DNA from 2 places in the Aquamicrobium terrae genome. Region 2 is predicted to be linked to the other one. Evidence: riboswitches for the same ligand, from Rfam matches in the RefSeq annotation. Region 2 holds a riboswitch; the other holds the start of a gene.
What was found. A riboswitch is a leader RNA that binds a small molecule or an ion and turns the genes downstream of it on or off. The one in region 2 is predicted to bind S-adenosylmethionine.
Positions count from the first base shown of each region.

Region 1: it holds a riboswitch for S-adenosylmethionine, as region 2 does, so the genes downstream of both, ACVCNR_RS11385 (O-succinylhomoserine sulfhydrylase) here and ACVCNR_RS09005 (homoserine O-succinyltransferase) in region 2, are expected to answer to the same signal.

Region 1 covers NZ_JBRKLZ010000001.1:2,283,504-2,292,090, forward strand. Annotated here, with positions in the region: gene ACVCNR_RS11350 (S-(hydroxymethyl)glutathione dehydrogenase/class III alcohol dehydrogenase) at 1-472, shown strand, start outside; gene gfa (S-(hydroxymethyl)glutathione synthase) at 537-1,112, shown strand; tRNA gene ACVCNR_RS11360 (tRNA-Gly) at 1,343-1,416, shown strand; gene ACVCNR_RS11365 (YMGG-like glycine zipper-containing protein) at 1,546-1,866, opposite strand; gene ACVCNR_RS11370 (FepA family TonB-dependent siderophore receptor) at 2,044-4,260, opposite strand; gene ACVCNR_RS11375 (ABC transporter substrate-binding protein) at 4,690-5,466, opposite strand; gene ACVCNR_RS11380 (2'-deoxycytidine 5'-triphosphate deaminase) at 5,587-6,681, opposite strand; SAM riboswitch at 6,771-6,848, shown strand; gene ACVCNR_RS11385 (O-succinylhomoserine sulfhydrylase) at 6,905-8,107, shown strand; gene ACVCNR_RS11390 (MmcQ/YjbR family DNA-binding protein) at 8,132-8,455, opposite strand; gene apaG (Co2+/Mg2+ efflux facilitator ApaG/CorD) at 8,571-8,587, shown strand, end outside.
Region 2 covers NZ_JBRKLZ010000001.1:1,781,568-1,790,154, forward strand. Annotated here, with positions in the region: gene yddG (aromatic amino acid exporter YddG) at 1-714, shown strand, start outside; gene gloB (hydroxyacylglutathione hydrolase) at 711-1,478, opposite strand; gene ACVCNR_RS09000 (class I SAM-dependent methyltransferase) at 1,607-2,386, shown strand; gene ACVCNR_RS09005 (homoserine O-succinyltransferase) at 2,383-3,312, opposite strand; SAM riboswitch at 3,383-3,461, opposite strand; gene ACVCNR_RS09010 (pyridoxal phosphate-dependent aminotransferase) at 3,590-4,699, shown strand; gene ACVCNR_RS09015 (prephenate/arogenate dehydrogenase family protein) at 4,704-5,639, shown strand; gene ACVCNR_RS09020 (DUF2125 domain-containing protein) at 5,703-6,698, opposite strand; gene ACVCNR_RS09025 (gamma-glutamylcyclotransferase) at 6,790-7,308, shown strand; gene ACVCNR_RS09030 (aldo/keto reductase) at 7,411-8,361, shown strand; gene ACVCNR_RS09035 (lysophospholipid acyltransferase family protein) at 8,375-8,587, opposite strand, start outside.

The DNA.
Region 1 (8,587 bases), 500 kb from region 2:
TCTGAACAACGACAAGAAGGCCTGGGGCGAGCGGTTCGGCATGACCCATTTCGTCAACCCGAGCGAGGTCGAGGACGTGGTGGCCGAGATCGTCAACCTGACCAGGCGCGGGGCCGATCAGATCGGCGGGGCCGACTACACCTTCGACTGCACGGGCAATGTCAAGGTGATGCGCCAGGCGCTGGAGGCCTCGCATCGCGGCTGGGGCAAGTCGGTGGTCATCGGGGTTGCGGGGGCGGGCCAGGAGATCGCGACGCGGCCGTTCCAGCTGGTCACCGGGCGCAGCTGGATGGGCACCGCCTTCGGCGGCGCGAGGGGCCGCACCGACGTGCCGCGGATCGTCGACTGGTACATGGAGGGCAAGATCCAGATCGACCCGATGATCACCCACACCATGCCCCTCGACGACATCAACAACGGCTTCGACCTCATGCACAGGGGCGAAAGCATCCGAAGCGTCGTGGTATATTGAGGCTGCGGCGGCCGGCCTTCGATGTCCGGGACCGCGAACAAGCAAAAAGGCGGAGGAGGAACTCATGACAAGTACCGTGACGATACATCCGGCCCTCGACGGCGGGGTGAAACAGGGCAGCGCCGGCTTCGAGGGGGGCACGCTGGTATGCGCCTGCGCCAGCCGGCCGGTGAAGGTGGCCATCAAGGGCCAGATCGCCCACAACCACGCCTGCGGCTGCACCAAGTGCTGGAAGCCGGAAGGAGCCGCCTTCTCGATCGTCGCGGTGGCCGCCCACGAGAATGTTGCCGTCGTCGAGAACGGCGACAAGCTTGCGGTGGTCGATGCCTCGGCGCTGATCCAGCGTCATGCCTGCAAGGAATGCGGCGTGCACATGTACGGCCCGGTCGAGCGCGACCACCCGTTCAAGGGGCTGGATTTCATCCATCCGGAGCGCTTCGAGGAGAGCGGCTGGCCCGAACCGGGCTTTGCCGCCTTCGTCTCCTCGATCATCGAGGCGGGCGTCGACCCTGCCGAGATGGATGGCGTGCGCGCCCGGTTGAGGGAACTCGGCCTCGAACCCTATGACTGCCTGTCGCCCGGACTGATGGACTACATCGCCACCTGGACCGCCAGGAAATCCGGCATCCTCAAGCAGTGACGGCCCGGCACATGGGCCGTCCGGGCAAGTGAGTGCACCCTGACCTGGTTGAAAGTACGGACAGACGCTTTCGTCCGACTGGGACTGGACGAAAGTTCCATACGTTGTGACTGCCTGGCCAAAACATCAAACTCGCCGGTCGCCTTGCTACAGCAGCCGGCCGGTTCGCAAAAAATCGCTGTACTTTGCCCGTTGCGGCGGGCAGCCCGCGCATGCTAACGAAGCGCGGCGCGGGTATGATGTAATGGTAGCCTGTCAGCTTCCCAAGCTGAACGCGCGGGTTCGATTCCCGCTACCCGCTCCAAGTCATCCGCGCGGTTTTCCCTGCGTCGAGCATTTTTCCGCCAGACGGAATCGTCTGGCGTTGCAGGAATGCGGGCCGGAGCTGCGGGTGGCGTTCGCCAGTATGCCCGCGGCCCCTTGGTCCTGCGGCTTAGTATTGGCCGCGATAGTAGCGCTCGTCGCATTCCGCGACATAGACGCGGCCGTCCGGCGCGCGATAGCGACACATCTGGCGGTCGCCCGGCTGCGGGCCGCCCGAGGTGGCCACAACGGCTCCGAGCAGCGCGCCGGCGCCGGCGCCGATCAGCGTGCTCTTGGTGTCGCGGCCGATGGCCTGGCCGACCAGCGCGCCACCGGCACCACCCAGTGCCGCACCCGTGGTGGCGCGTTGCTGCTGGGGCGTCTGCGAGCAGCCGGCAAGACCGATCGTCAGGGCTACGGCGCCCATGGCGGCAAATTTGAGGATGTTCATCTGGTCCTTCTCCTTGTCTGAAAGCCGGCCCCACATTGCACAACAAACATGAACGCAGCCTGACCGCAATGGGTTCCCCGGCCTTCATGCATCGGCCGCGGCAAGGGATGGAGAGCCGGGAAGGCATCCGCGCCATGCGCGGATGCCCGTGTCGATAGGGGAGGCGGCAGCCTCCGCTCAGAACGCGCCCGAGAGCGAGAGGAAGTAGGCCCTGCCGGGTTCGTTGAACGTGTTGGCCCCGTCGCCGGTTCGGAACAGCCTCTCGTCGAAGATGTTGTTCACGCCGGCGGCGAGCTTGAGATTTTCGTTCAGCCGGAAGTCGAGGCTGGCGTTGACGACGGTGTAGGCCTTGCGGGCGTTCAGCTCATCCCCTTCACGCGGTTCACCGCTGGTGGAGTTCCAGGTGAGCGGCTTGATCCTGCCGTAATGCGTGGCCGACACGGTGAAGCCGAGGTCCTCGGTCGCCTGGTAATTCAGCGCCGTGTTGATGGTGTACTCGGGCACCAGAGACAGGGGCTGTCCGTTGGAGTCCTTGGACTCGATCATCCTGGTGGCGTTCGTCGTCCATGTCAGCTTGTCGAAAACCGGAACGGCGAGGTTTGCCTCCAGACCGGAAATGATTGCCGGGCCGCCATTCTCCCAGCGGTAGAGACGGGTGCCTTCCGTGGGACGGTCGGGGAACTGGAACCAGATCGGCTCATAGCCGGTGATGATCTTGTTCTTGTAGTCGTTGTGGAAATAGGTGATTCCGGCGTTCCAGCCGGCATCGTCGGTGTAATTGATGCCGATTTCCTTGTTGACGCTGACTTCCGCGTCGAGATCGGGGTTGCCGATGATGTAGCATGACATCCCGAAATAGGGTGCCCGGCATCCGAAGCCGCGGCTCGTATAGACATAGTTCGGGTTGAGCTGGAAGAGGTTGGGCGCCTTGAAGGCCCGCGCGATGCCGGCCTTCAGCGTGATCTCGGGTGTGAAATTGTAGGACGCATTCAGGCTCGGGCTCCAGTTCAAGCCGAACTTGTCGTGGTAGTCCACCCGCAGTCCCGGCGTCAGGATGAAGTCGTCGGAGATCATGATGTTGTCTTCGGCATAGATGCCGAACATGTGAGCCGAGGATTTCGGGTCACGGTCTTCCGGGTTGTTTGGAATGCCGAAATCGATGCCGTCGCCGATCGTCTGCCGGATCGAAATGGGATCGTCCATCAGCTCGCCGCGATAGTCGACGCCGAGCGTCAGCTTCTGGTCGAAGTGGAGCGAAACCGGGATGTTGAACTCGCTCTTGGCGTAGATGTTGTCGAGCGTCGCCGTGCCCCAGGTCGGGCCGTCCCCGCCGGTGGAGATGGTGCCTTCGCCGCCGCCGGCAAGGCCCTCGTTGAGGCGCTTGTTGACGGTATGCTCCCACTGGATGGAGCTTTCCGACGTGCCGAAATCATACTGGCCGTAGTGGGTGGCGGCGAGCGCCGAGCGGGTCATGCGGTTGGTTTCGTCACCGTTGCGCGCGATCTCCTTGAGGATGTCGCTGCCGGTGCCGCCATATTGCGTATCACCCGCATACTGGTTGCTCTGCCGGCTCCAGTTCGCCTCGAAGTCGAGCCGGTGGGACTCGTTGACCTCCCAGGACAGCAGGCCCTTCAGGTCCTTGTTGACGACGCCCTCGCGGCCGGCCGGCGCCGTGACCCCGTCTGTTTCCCCGCCGTTGATGCTGAGCTTGTCCGGCTCCTGCTCGCCGATGCCGGCAAAGAAGCGGTAGGACAGAAAATCGTTGATCGGGCCGGATGCCAGAAGGTTGGCGCGCCTGCTGCCGCCTTCGTCCGAATGCTCGGGGACGTTGAAATAGGTGTTGACGCTGTAGGTCGCCTTGTCGGGACGCTTGGTGATGATGTTGATCACGCCGCCTGAGGCGCCCGACCCGTAGCGCGCCGCCGCCGGTCCGCGAATGACCTCGATGCGCTCGATGGCTTCTGCCGGCACCCAGTTGGAATCGCCGCGCGTGTCGCGTTCGCCGTTCATGCTGTAGCGCACGGCGTTGCGCGACAGAACCGGCTTGCCGTCGATGAGGATCAGCGTGTTCTCCGGCCCCATGCCGCGGATGTCGATCTGGCGATTGTTGCCGCGAACGCCGGTCGCTGAGTTGCCGGTCAGGTTGATGCCGGGCATCTTGCGCACGATCTCGGATATGTCGTTGGTGGGCGGTGTCTTGGCGATGTCCTCGGCGGATATGTTGGAGACACCGGGTGCCTGTTTGAGCTGCTCCTTTGCCGACAGCACCGTGATTTGGTTGAGGACGATATCGCCGGATGCCTGTTGGCTGGCTGTTTCTTCCTCGTCTTCGGCCGCCGAGTTCGCCGTCTGGGCCAGCGCCGGAAAAACAGAAAGCGATAGCAGCAGGCCCAAGGCTGTTACCGTTCGAGATGTCGGGCGGAAATGCATTTCGATAGTCCCTCACTTTAGATGTCCGACAGGCGCGATCCGCCCCACAGGGAGAGTTCCCATGCGGCTGGTCGGTCGACTGGCTGAAGTGGAGGGGAGACGGTGCCGGCAGAAAAGCCGTTGCGGTTCAGTGTTCGATCATGTGCATCGGCGTTTGACATTCGCCGCACAGGCGGGAAGGCCCGTCCGGCAGTTCTCCTGCTCGACCGCTCTGCACGATGGCCGAGCGGGCGTTAAAAACATGACTTTGAAAGTCAACAAATCCTATAGGTCGGACCCGAAAAAATAGGAAGGAGAGATTTGCGCCGGCCGGACAAAGAGGGGGAGAGTGGCAAAAAGGCCGCAGTTTTCACCGCGGCCTTTTGCGTGCGGTCCCAGAGACAGGCTTCGATATCAATAGATGTCGAAGTCGAAATACTTGTCCTGGACCTTCTTGTAGGTGCCGTCGGCAACGATGGCGTCGATGGCTGCGTTGAGCTTCTCGCGCAGCTCGTTCTCGCCCTTGCGGATGGCGATGCCGGTTTCCAGCTCGGTTCCCTCGACGTCGCCGATCATCTTGCAGCAATCGGCATCGGCCGAGTTCTTCAGCCAGTCGACCATCACGAACTTGTCGGAGACGACGGCATCGAGGCGACCGTTGATGAGGTCCTGCACCGCCTCTTCCTGGGTCGGATAGAGTTTTACGTCGGCGCCGGCCTTGGCGTAGTGGTCCTGGGCGTAGATCGCCTGCGTGGTCGCCGCCTGCGCGCCGACCGTCTTGCCGGCGAGGTCTTCGGGCGTGGTGCCCTTGAGGTCGCTGTCCTTGACGGCGGCCACGGCCAGCGGCGTCACATAGTATTTGTTGGTGAAGTCGACCTGCTCCTTGCGTTCGTCGGTGATCGACATGGAGGCGACGATGGCGTCGAACTTGCCGGCCTGCAGGGCGGGGATGATGCCGTCCCAGTCCTGCACGACGAATTCGCATTCCACCTTCATCTGGTCGCACAGCGCCTTGGCGATGTCGACGTCGAAGCCTTCGAGCTTGCCGTCGGCGGTCAGCGTGTTGAAGGGAGGATAGGCACCTTCGGTGCCGATCTTGAGCTTGCCCCCTTCCTGTGCCGCTGCCTGCCCGGCAGCAAGGGCGACCACGGCTGCCGTGGCGACGCCCGCGAGCCATCCGGAAATTCGCATAGTGAACCTCTTCCCAAAAATCACAGGCCCCCTTTGGCCTGGAGGGCAGCCAAGCACAGCCATCGGCCCGATACAAGCCGAAAGCTTTAGGGTGAAAGCAGTGCGGGCGCTGACCTTGCGTCAGGAAGCGCTGCGGAAATGCTTGGACAGTTTCAGGCCCTGCGCCTGGTAGTTGGAGCCGAGATCGGTGCCGTAGAGCGCCTTGGGGCGCTTGAGCATGTGCTCATAGACCAGCCGGCCGACGATCTGGCCGTGGTCGAGGATGAAGGGCACCTCGTGGCTGCGCACCTCCAGCACGGCGCGGCTGCCGGTGCCGCCGGCGGCCGAATGGCCGAAGCCCGGATCGAAGAAGCCGGCATAGTGCACCCGGAATTCGCCCACCAGCGGGTCGAAGGGCGTCATCTCGGCAGCATGCAGCGGCGGCACATGCACCGCCTCGCGGCTTACCAGGATGTAGAACTCGTCCGGGTCCAGCACCAGTTCGGCGGCGCCGCGATTGTAGAGCGGCTCCCAGAAGTCGAGCACGTCGTGCGCGGCGCGGCGGTCCACGTCGATCAGGCCGGTGTGGTGCTTGGCGCGGTAGCCAATCAGCCCGCCGGCGTCGCCCTCGAGGTCGATCGACAGGGCGATGCCGCCACCCGAAATGTCGGGCGGCTCGGTGGCGACCAGCGTCTCGCTGCGATGAAGCGCGCTGAGTTCATCTTCGGACAGCAGCGCATTGCCGGTGCGGAAGCGGATCTGCGACAGCCGCGAGCCGGTCCGGGCGATGATGGGGAAGGTGCGCGGGCTGACTTCCAGATAGAGCGGGCCGTGATAGCCGGCGGCGATCTTGTCGAATTCGGCGCCGTGGTCGGTCATCACCCGCGTGAAGATGTCGAGCCGCCCGGTGGAGCTTTTCGGATTGGCCGAGGCCGAGACGCCGGCCGGCAGCGCCAATGTCTCCAGAAGCGGCACGATGTAGACGCAGCCTGTCTCCAGCACCGCGCCCTGCGTGAGGTCGATCTCGTGCAGTTGCAGCCGGTCGAGCTTCTCCGCCACGCTGTGGCCGGGACCGGGCAGGAAGGAGGCGCGCACCCGCAACGCCTTTTCGCCGAGCCGCAGGTCGAGGCTGGCCGGCTGGACCTGGTCGGCGTCGAGCGCGCGCGGCGCGGCCAGCGCGCCGCTTTCGAACAGCGCGGCGATGTCCTGATCGGGTAGAATGCCTGTCTGACGCAAGGGTACGCTCCCGGCCGATGATCGGGCCACAATCGCGAATGTCTTAAACATACGGCCGATTGACGCAAGACGGAGCGGGGTTTAAAGGAGGCTTATCCCGTGGTGATTTGGCCGGTCGGCTTGCAGCCACGTTAAACAAGTCGCTAAAGGACCGTCTGGCCTCAAGGCCGTCTGTACCGGTTGCGACTTTCGCGACCGGTTTTTTTGTTGTTGGAAGAGAGCCATGACATCAGACAAGACACGCAATTGGAGACCCCGCACCACGCTGGTGCACGGTGCAACGCTCAGGTCCCAGTTCGGCGAGATGTCGGAGGCGATCTTCCTCACGCAAGGCTATGTCTACGAGACGGCCGAGTCGGCCGAGGCCCGCTTCAAGGGCGAGGTGCCCGGCTTCATCTATTCGCGCTACGCCAACCCCACCGTCGACATGTTCGAGAAGCGCATGTGCGCGCTGGAAGGCGCGGAGGACGCCCGCGCCACCGCCTCGGGGATGGCCGCCGTGGCCGGCGCCATCCTGTGCAGCCTGAAGGCCGGCGACCATATCGTGGCGGCGCGCGCCCTGTTCGGCTCGTGTCGCTGGATCATCGATGTCCTGGCGCCGCGCTACGGCATCGAATCCACGCTGGTCGACGGCACCGACATCGCCAACTGGGAACAGGCAGTGCGCCCCAACACCAAGCTGTTCTTCCTCGAAAGCCCGACCAATCCGACGCTCGAGGTCATCGACATCGCCGCCGTCGCGGGACTGGCCAATTCCATCGGTGCGCGCCTGGTGGTCGACAACGTCTTCGCCTCGCCGCTGTTGCAGCGGCCGCTGGATCTCGGCGCCCATGTCGTCGTCTATTCGGCGACCAAGCATATCGACGGACAGGGCCGCTGCCTCGGCGGCATCATCCTGTCCGACAAGGACTGGATCGACGAGAACCTGCACGACTATTTCCGCCACACCGGGCCCTCGATGTCGCCCTTCAATGCCTGGGCGCTGCTGAAGGGGCTGGAGACGCTGCCGGTGCGCGTCGACCAGCAGATGCGCTCTGCCGCCCGCATCGCCGATTTCCTGGCGCAGAACCCCCATGTCGAGCGGGTCGTCTATCCGGGCCGTCCCGACCATCCGCAGGCCGACATCATCGCACGGCAGATGTCGGGCGGCTCGACGCTGATCTGCCTCGATATCAAGGGCGGCAAGAAGGCGGCATTCGCCTTCCAGAACGCGCTCGACATCGTGCTGATCTCCAACAATCTGGGCGACGCCAAGAGCCTGATCACCCATCCGGCGACCACCACGCACAAGAACCTGAGCGAGGAGGCGCGCGCCGAAAGCGGCATCGGGCCGGGCACGCTGCGCTTCTCGATCGGCCTCGAGGACGCCGACGATCTGCTGGAGGACATCGAGCAGGCGCTGTCCGTAGCCGCCAAGACGGCCTGATTGTTCCGGCCCCGGAGGCGGGCTTCAGCGGCCCGCCTTCCGTGCGACGGAACGCCAGGCCATGGTCATGGCGTGGCGCAGCGTGGCTTCATCGGCGCCGGCGAGCGCCACCTCGGTCCAGCCTTTGCGGCCCCATGCGCCGGCGGCGGGCGAGAAGATGTCCGCCGCGGTTTCCATGAGCAGCCCTTGCTGGTCGGGCGCGAGCTTCAGCACCGCCCGTCCGTCGCTTTCGCGCCATGTCGCGAATATCCGGCCCTTCACGCGGAAGTCCGTGACATCGAAATGACTGCCTTCGGCGGCGCCCTCGAAGGACAGCGCCATGTCGCGAAACTGTTGTCCTGTCGTCATCGGCGTGTTCCCTGCTCCCATCATGCCAAAAGCCGCATCAGGATGCGAGGCCGGCAAGGTAGGGGCTTGACCGGCCGCGGGCGGAGGCCAATTCTTCCTGTCGGGAGGGCGAAGCATGTACAGCGCCACCAC
Region 2 (8,587 bases):
CACAAGGCGCGCATTCCGCCTCTGGTGTGGGGTATCGGCATTGCCGGCCTGTTCGGCTATCACTTCTTCTACTTCACCGCGTTGCGCAACGCGCCGGCGGTGGAAGCCAGCCTCATCGCCTATCTATGGCCGCTGCTGATCGTCATCGGCTCGGCGCTGATGCCGGGCGAGCGCCTCGCCTGGAACCATGTCGCCGGCGCCCTGCTCGGCCTTGCCGGCACCTTCCTCATCGTCACCCGCGGCGGCGGCCTCTCCTTCGACGCGAGCTATGCCTTCGGCTACGCCATGGCCGGCGTCTGCGCGCTGGTCTGGTCGGCCTATTCGCTGCTGTCGCGGCGCTTCCCCTCGGTGCCGACCACCGTCGTCACATGGTTCTGCGCGGCGACCTCTGTGCTGTCGCTGGCCTGCCACCTGATGCTTGAGGAAACGGTGCTTCCGGCCAATGCCGGCCAATGGCTGGCCGTTCTCGGCCTCGGCCTGATGCCGGTGGGCGCGGCCTTCTATGCATGGGACATCGGCGTCAAGCGCGGCAACATCCAGGTGCTGGGCGCGGCCAGCTATGCCGCGCCGCTGCTGTCAACGCTGGTGCTGATCGCCACCGGCTTCGCCGAGCCGAGCTGGCGCATCCTCGCCGCCTGCGTGCTGATCACCGGCGGCGCGGTGCTGGCCGCCAAGTCGCTGCTGTTCGGCCGGAAAGTGCCTGCCAGAGCCTAGAAACTGTCCTTGCGCCGGCGGATTTCGGCGAACACCTCGACATCCGCCGCGTTCTCCATGCCGAGGTTCTTGCGGATCGCCGCATCGCTCCAGCGCAGGAACGGATTGGTTTCCAGCTCCGCGCCGATGGTGGTCGGCAGCGTCGCCCTGTTCTCGGCCCGCAGCGCTTCCACCTTCTTCGCCCGCGCCTGCAAGGCGGCGTTGTCCGGATCGACGGTGAGCGCGAAGCGGGCATTGGCCAGCGTGTATTCATGGCCGCAATAGACCTTCGTGTCGGCCGGCAGGGCCGCCAGCCTGTTCAGCGAAGCGAACATCACCGGCGGCGCGCATTCCAGCAGGCGGCCGCAGCCGAGCGCGAACAGCGTGTCGGCGGCGAACGCCACCTTCGCCTGCGGCAGGTGGTAGGTGACATGGCCTGCCGTATGGCCCGGCGTGAAGATGACCTCGATGGTCTCGCCCCCGAAGGGAATGCGCGACCCGTCCTCAACCGTCTCGTCGATGCCGGGGATCTTCGCCTTCTCGGCCTCGGGTCCGACGATGCGCAGCTTGAAACGCTCCTTCAGCGCCAGATTGGCGGCGACGTGATCGCCATGATGATGGGTGACGAACAGGCGCGACGGCACCCAGCCGGTGCGCTCGATGGCGGCGAGGATCGGCGCTTCCTCCGGCGCGTCGATCAGCGCCACCTCGCCGCTGTCGGAATCGCGCATCAGCACGCCGAAATTGTCCTGCCGGCACATGAACTGTTCGATCTCGATCGCCATCGTCTTTCTCCTCTGTCGCCCCTGACATAGGCCGCGCCCGGTCCCCTGTCACCCCTCACGACCGGTGCTTTGTTGAACTCGGCACCGGCAGCGGCTACCGTCCGGATGAACCCGGAAAAAGGCTTTCCATGCATTCCGACATCGTCGACCTGCGCTCCTTCTATGCCTCGCCGCTCGGCCGCCTCACCGAGCGTTCGATCACCATGGCGCTGTCGTCGATCTGGGCGCAGGTGCCGAACGAGCGGCTGGTGGGGCTGGGCTATGCGCTGCCCTGGCTGGAGCGCTTCGGAGCCGATGCCGAGCGCGTCTTCGCCTTCATGCCGGCCACGCAGGGCGCGGTTATCTGGCCCGCAACCGGCCCGGCCGCCACGGCGCTGGTGTTCGACGAGGAACTGCCCCTGATGGATTCCTCGGTCGACCGCATGCTTCTGGTCCATTCGCTGGAACATGCGGAAAACCCGCGCGAGACGCTGAACGAGATCTGGCGGGTGCTGTCGCCGGCCGGGCGCGTCGTCATCGTCGTGCCGAACCGGCGCGGCGTGTGGGCCCGCTTCGAGCACACGCCCTTCGGCACCGGCCGGCCCTATTCGCGCGGCCAGCTCGGCGAGCTTTTGCGGGAAGCCAACTTCACCCCGGCCGCCTGGTCGGACGGGCTGTTCTTCCCGCCCTCGCGGCGCCGCTTCATGATGCGCCTGCACGGCCTGCTCGAAAGCGGCGGCCGCCGGTTGTGGCCGATCTTCTCCGGCGTCATCGCGGTGGAGGCGCAAAAGCGCCTCTATCAGGGCATCCCGGTGGCGCAGCGCGCCTCGCGCCGCGTCTTCGTGCCTGTCCTGTCGCCGCAGGGCGCGCCGAGCCTCGGCATGCGCTTCGTCGCCAACAGCGACCCGAATCCGAAAAGGCCGGGTTAGCCGGCCTTCGGAAGACCGACCTTGTCCAGGTCGAAGGACGTGGTCTGGTAGACCTGGTTCAGCCAGTTGCCGAACAGGAGATGGGCATGCGAGCGCCAGCGGTTGAGCGGCGGCCGCGACGGATCGTTGTCCGGATAGTATTCATGCGGCACCTCGATCGCGGTGCCGGCGGCGACGTCGCGGTCGTACTCTTCCTTGAGCGAGGTGGAATCATATTCGATGTGGTTGAACATGTAGAGCCGGTTGCCGGTCGGCTCGGCCAGCAGGCACGGGCCCGTCACATCCGATTCCATCAGCAGGTCGAGGCCCGAGCCAGCGGGAATATCGGCGCTGCGCACCTCCGTCCAGCGCGACACGGGGATGGCGAAATCGTCGGAGAAGCCTGCCAGATAGGGCGATGCCGGCGCATGGTTGCGGTGCCGGTAGACGCCGAATGCCTTTTTCCCGAGCGTGTATTTCGGAATGCGGTGGAAGTGCCACGCAGCCGCCATCGCCCCCCAGCAGATGAAGAAGGAGGAATGGACGTTGGTGGTCGTCCAGCCGAAGATGCGCTCCAGTTCCTTCCAGTAGGTGACCTCCTCGAAGGGCAGCAGCTCGATCGGCGCGCCGGTGATGATGAAGCCGTCGAACTTGCGCTCCCGCACCTCCTCCCAGGTCTGGTAGAAGGAGATCAGGTGCTCCTCCGATGTGTTCTTGGCCCTGTGGTTGCCGATGCGCACCAGCGTCAGCTCCACCTGGAGCGGCGTGGCGCCCATCAGCCGCGCGAACTGCGTCTCGGTGCGGATCTTGTTCGGCATCAGGTTGAGCAGGCCGATCTGCAAGGGGCGGATATCCTGGCGCAGCGCCGTGCGCTCGTCCATCACGGACACGCCCTCGCGCACGAGCACCTCGCGGGCGGGGAGCTGATCGGGAATCTTGATCGGCATCGCACAAACTCCAAGACAAGGCCGGTTCCAAACAAAAAGACCGGCGGCGAAATCGCGGCCGGTCCCGACGTGCTCGTCAGCCTCGGCCTTTTTAGCGACTTCTTTAACGTGGCTGCAAGCCGACCGGCCAAATCACCACGGAACGGATTCCTATCTATGACCGGCCATGGCCCGCGTCAATGCTCTGTGCCAAGCCTTCGCCCTCGACAATGCCGGTCGCGGCGGGTATTTCCCTCACACTCGCCGGAACATCCCGGCTTCCAACGGATCTTCGAACATGACCACGGCACAAGAACAGTCTCGTCCCCAGCCCCGCGCCGGCATACTGGACATCGAGGCTTATGTGCCGGGCAAGAGCGCGGCGCCCGCTGGCGTGAAGCTGCACAAGCTCTCCGCCAACGAAAACCCGCTCGGCGCTTCGCCGAAGGCCATCGAGGCGGCACGCGAGGTCGCGGGCCGGCTGGAATTCTACCCTGACGGATCGTCGACCCGCCTGCGCGAGGCCATCGCCGAGGTGCATGGGCTGAACATGGCCAACCTCATGTGCTTCAACGGCTCGGACGAGGCGCTGGCGCTCCTGTCGCGCATCTATCTCGCTCCCGGCGACGAGGCGATCTACCCGCAATACGGCTTCCTCGCCTACCGCATCGCCATCATGGCGGCCGGCGCCACCCCGGTGATCGCCGCCGAGACCGACGAGCGCGTCGATGTCGATGCGATCCTGTCCAGGGTCACCGACAGGACGCGCATGGTGTTCCTCGCCAATCCGGGCAACCCGACCGGCACCTACATCCCCTTCGACGAGGTGCGGCGCCTGCATGCCGGCCTGCCGAAGAACGTCGTCCTGATCCTCGACGCCGCCTATGCCGAATATGTGCGCCGCAACGACTACGAGGCCGGCGTCGAGCTGGTGGCCGGCGCCGAGAACGTGGTCATGACCCGCACCTTCTCCAAGGCCTATGGCCTGGGCGGCGCGCGCATCGGCTGGATGTATGCGCCCACCCACATCATCGACGCCGTCGAGCGCGTGCGCGACGCCTTCAACGTGACCGCGACGGCGATCGCCGCCGGCACCGCCGCCGTGCGCGACCGCGCCCATGTCGAGCACTCGGTCGTCCACAACGAGACCTGGTTGCCCTGGCTGACCAGGGAGCTGACCGCGCTTGGGCTCAGGGTAACGCCCAGCGTCACCAATTTCATCCTCATTCATTTTCCGGAGAACGGCAGGCATTCGGCTTCGGCCGCCGACGAATATCTGACCGCGCGCGGCTATATCCTGCGGCGCGTTGCAGGCTACGGTTTTCCCAACGCGCTGCGGATGACAGTCGGAACCGAAGAAGCCAATCGCGGCGTCGTCGCCGCCCTGACCGAATTCCTGAAAAGTTGAGAAAATGTCCGAACCCATGTTTGAGAAGATCGCCCTCGTCGGCATCGGCCTCATCGGCTCGTCGCTGGCCCGCGCGATAAGGGAAAAGAAGCTCGCCGGCCATATCGCCATTTCCACCCGCAGCCCTGAGACGCTGAAGCGGGCCGAGGAACTCGGCCTCGGCGACAGCTACACCACCGATGCGGCACAAGCGGTGCAGGATGCCGATCTGATCGTCGTCTCGGTGCCGGTCGGGGCTTCCGAGTCCGTGGCGAAGCAGATCGCGCCGGCACTGAAGAAGGGCGCCATCCTCACCGATGTCGGCTCCACCAAGTCCTCGGTGATCGCCCAGATGCAGCCGCATGTGCCTGAAGGCGTGCACTTCATTCCCGGCCACCCGCTGGCCGGCACGGAAAAGTCCGGCCCCGACGCCGGCTTTCCCGACCTGTTCCAGAACCGCTGGTGCATCTTCACGCCGCTGCCCGGCACCGACCCGGATGCGCTGCAGACGCTGTCGGAGTTCTGGCGGCGCTGCGGCGCCAACATCGACACGATGGACGCCGACCATCATGACATGACGCTGGCCATCGTCTCGCACCTGCCGCACATCATCGCCTACAACATCGTCGGCACCGCCGACGATCTGGAGACGGTGACGAAATCGGAAGTCATCAAATATTCCGCCTCCGGTTTCCGCGACTTCACCCGCCTGGCCGCGTCCGATCCGACCATGTGGCGCGACGTGTGCCTGCACAACAAGGACGCCATCCTCGAAATGCTGGCGCGCTTCTCCGAAGACCTCGCCTCGCTGCAAAGGGCGATCCGCTGGGGCGACGGCGAGAAGCTGTTCGACCTGTTCACCCGCACCCGGGCCGTGCGCCGCTCGATCATCGAGGCCGGCCAGGAAATCGACGCGCCCGACTTCGGCCGCCAGGCGATCGAGCACCCGGCCAAGCCCTGAGGGCAGCCATGGACATGAGCGAAAAGGCCCGGCATGCCTCTGCACACCGGGCCTTTTTCCTGCTCAATCGAGCGGCTTGATCCTGCCCAGCGGAATGAACCCCAGCACGGCGTTGCCCTGCACGATCTTGAGCGGCATCGTCGGCTGCTTGCCCATCATGGCGAGCGCGGTGAACCCCTGGCGGATTCGCTTCGCCTCCTCCGGCACGGCCGTGGCCAGCACCTCGGCCACCGCTTCCGGATTGGTGATGCGGATCGAAAGATCGGCGTCGATGAGGCCCGCCTCGTCCACGGCAAGCGGCCCGGACACGGCGACGCGCGCCTCGCCCGACGACAGTTCCAGATTGGTGATGTCCAGCGCCTGGCCGCGCAGGCTCCGCGGCCTCGACCGGAGGAAGGCCACGCCGTTCTTCAGCCGTGCCTCGCCGGCCCCGTCGAGCGAAGGCACGTTGCGGCCCTGCAAGGCGTCGGCGGTGATGTCGAGTTCGGCGAAGCTGCCGCGATAGAGGATGTCGTCCCCGTCGGGCCACAGGTCGAGCGCGAGGTCGGTGACGTTGAAAAGCGGCACCGGCTCGCTGTCCTCCGGGTCGGTCTGGCCCGAGAACCCGGCGGCGGTCAGGGTAAGCTGGTCCGGCACCGATCGGGACAGCCTGGTGCGGATGTCGAGCTGGTCCCAGTCGAGCCACAGCGGCTCCAGCCCCGGCGCCAGCGTGCGCAGCGGGCCGCGCAGTGTCACGTCGGCCACCAGCGGCCGCAGGATGCTGGTGCTGGCCTCCAGCGCTCCGGTGGTCGCGGCGATGCCCCTGGCGTCGTCCTGATAGGCAAGGCTGTTGCAGGAAACGGCGAGCCGCAGCGGATAGCCTTCCACCCGCAGCCTTGTGCAATCGGAACGGATGCCCTTCCGTTCCAGTTCGGCGATGGTCTGCCGCGCCTCGCCCCGGATGCGGTCCGCCAGATAGAACCAGCCGGCGCTGTAGAGCCCGAACAGCACGGCCAGGAACAGCACCAGCCACAACAGCCCCCGCCGCCTTTTCGGTTGCGCCTCGTCCCTTGACGTCATGCTGCCACTCTCGCTACCCGTTGCCAGGGGGAACGACCCCCTTCCTGCTGCCCGGCGCGACCTTGGCCGCGCCCCACTCTGGTCTGGCGATATGGGCGATTTTTGGGTTTTTGGCTATGGCTCTCTGATCTGGCGGCCGGGTTTCGATTTCGTCGAGGCCCGCCGGGCCCGCCTCCACGGCTATCGGCGCGCGCTGTGCATCTACTCCTACGTCCATCGCGGCACGCCCGAGCGGCCAGGCCTCGTGCTCGGGCTCGACCGGGGCGGCTCCTGCGTCGGCATGGCCTTCCGGGTGGATACTGGTGCCCGCGATGACGTGATCGCCTATCTGCGCGAGCGCGAGCAGATCAACAATGTCTATATCGAGCGCACGTTGCCGGTCTGGCTGGAGGGCGGCGAGCGCGCCGAGGCGGTCGCCTATGTGGCCGACCGCCGCCACCGCCAATATGCCGGGGCGCTGGACGAGGCGGCGGCCGCCGCCATGGTGCGCGGCGCCTCCGGCCAGTCGGGCGCCAACGAGGACTATGTGGCCAACACCGTGCGTCATCTGCAGGCGCTCGGCATACGCGACCATTGGCTGGAAGACGTGGAGCGGCGAATCGCCCATTGATGGCTGCCGGGGCAGCGATCGTCCTTGGCAATCGGGCGGGCGACCCTATCTTGGGGCCGTCGCCGGCCGCTGCCGCCGGCCGTTCTTGAAGGGAGACAGGATTTGCACAAGCGCAGGCTCGGCCGCACCGATCTCGAGATCGCCCCGCTGGTTTTCGGCGGCAATGTCTTCGGCTGGACGGCGGATGAGAAAACCTCCTTCGCATTGCTCGACCGCTTCGTCGATGCCGGCCTCGACGCCATCGACACGGCAGACGTCTATTCGCGCTGGGTACCCGGCAATTCCGGCGGCGAATCGGAGACCATCATCGGCAACTGGCTGAAGAAAAGCGGCAAGCGCGACAAGGTGGTGATCATCACCAAGGTCGGGTCAGACATCGGCCAGGGCCGCGTCTCCCTGTCGCCGGTCCATATCGAGAAGGCGGTGGACGCTTCGCTGAAAAGGCTCCGGACCGACGTCATCGACCTCTACCTGTCGCACTGGCCGGACCCGACCGTGACCCATGCCGAGACGCTCGGCGCCTACCGGCGGCTGATCGAGAAGGGCAAGGTGCGCCATGTCGGCGCCTCCAACCTCGACGCCGGCCAGATGAAGGCCGCGCTCGATGCCGCCAACCATCACAACCTGCCCCGCTACGAGGTGTTGCAGCCCGGCTACAACCTCTACGACCGCGGCGAGTTCGAGGGCCCGCTGCGCGACCTGTGCATGGCGAAGGAGATCGGCGTCATCAGCTATTACGGGCTGGCCAAGGGCTTCCTCTCGGGCAAGTACCGCAGCAAGGCCGATCTCGGCAAAAGTCCGCGCGGCAGTTCCGCCGCCGCCTATCTGAACGAGCGCGGCCTGCGCATCCTCGCCGCCCTCGACGAGGTGTCCGCCCGCCACGGCGCCACCCCGGCGCAGGTGGCGCTGGCTTGGATCATAGCCCGGCCCGGCATCACCGCGCCGATCGCCTCGGCGACCTCGCTCGACCAGCTCGAAAGCCTGATCGGGGCGGTCTCGCTGGAGCTTGCCGATGCCGACATGAGAAGGCTGGACATGGCCAGCACCCCCTGAGGGCCAAGGCAGGTCAAGGCACGCTGACGCCCAGTTCCTTCAGCCGCCGCGCGGCGGTGGGCGGCATCGGCGGCGGGTTCGGCGCCGTCGCCGCCTCGATCAGCAGCGCATCGCACGCCGCCTCGGTCTCGGCGATCAGCCGGCTCATGAACGCCTCCTTGTCCAGCCCGGGCGGGATCGGCTCGAGGAAGCGCGCCTTGATGGTGCCGGGAAAGCGCAGGAACTT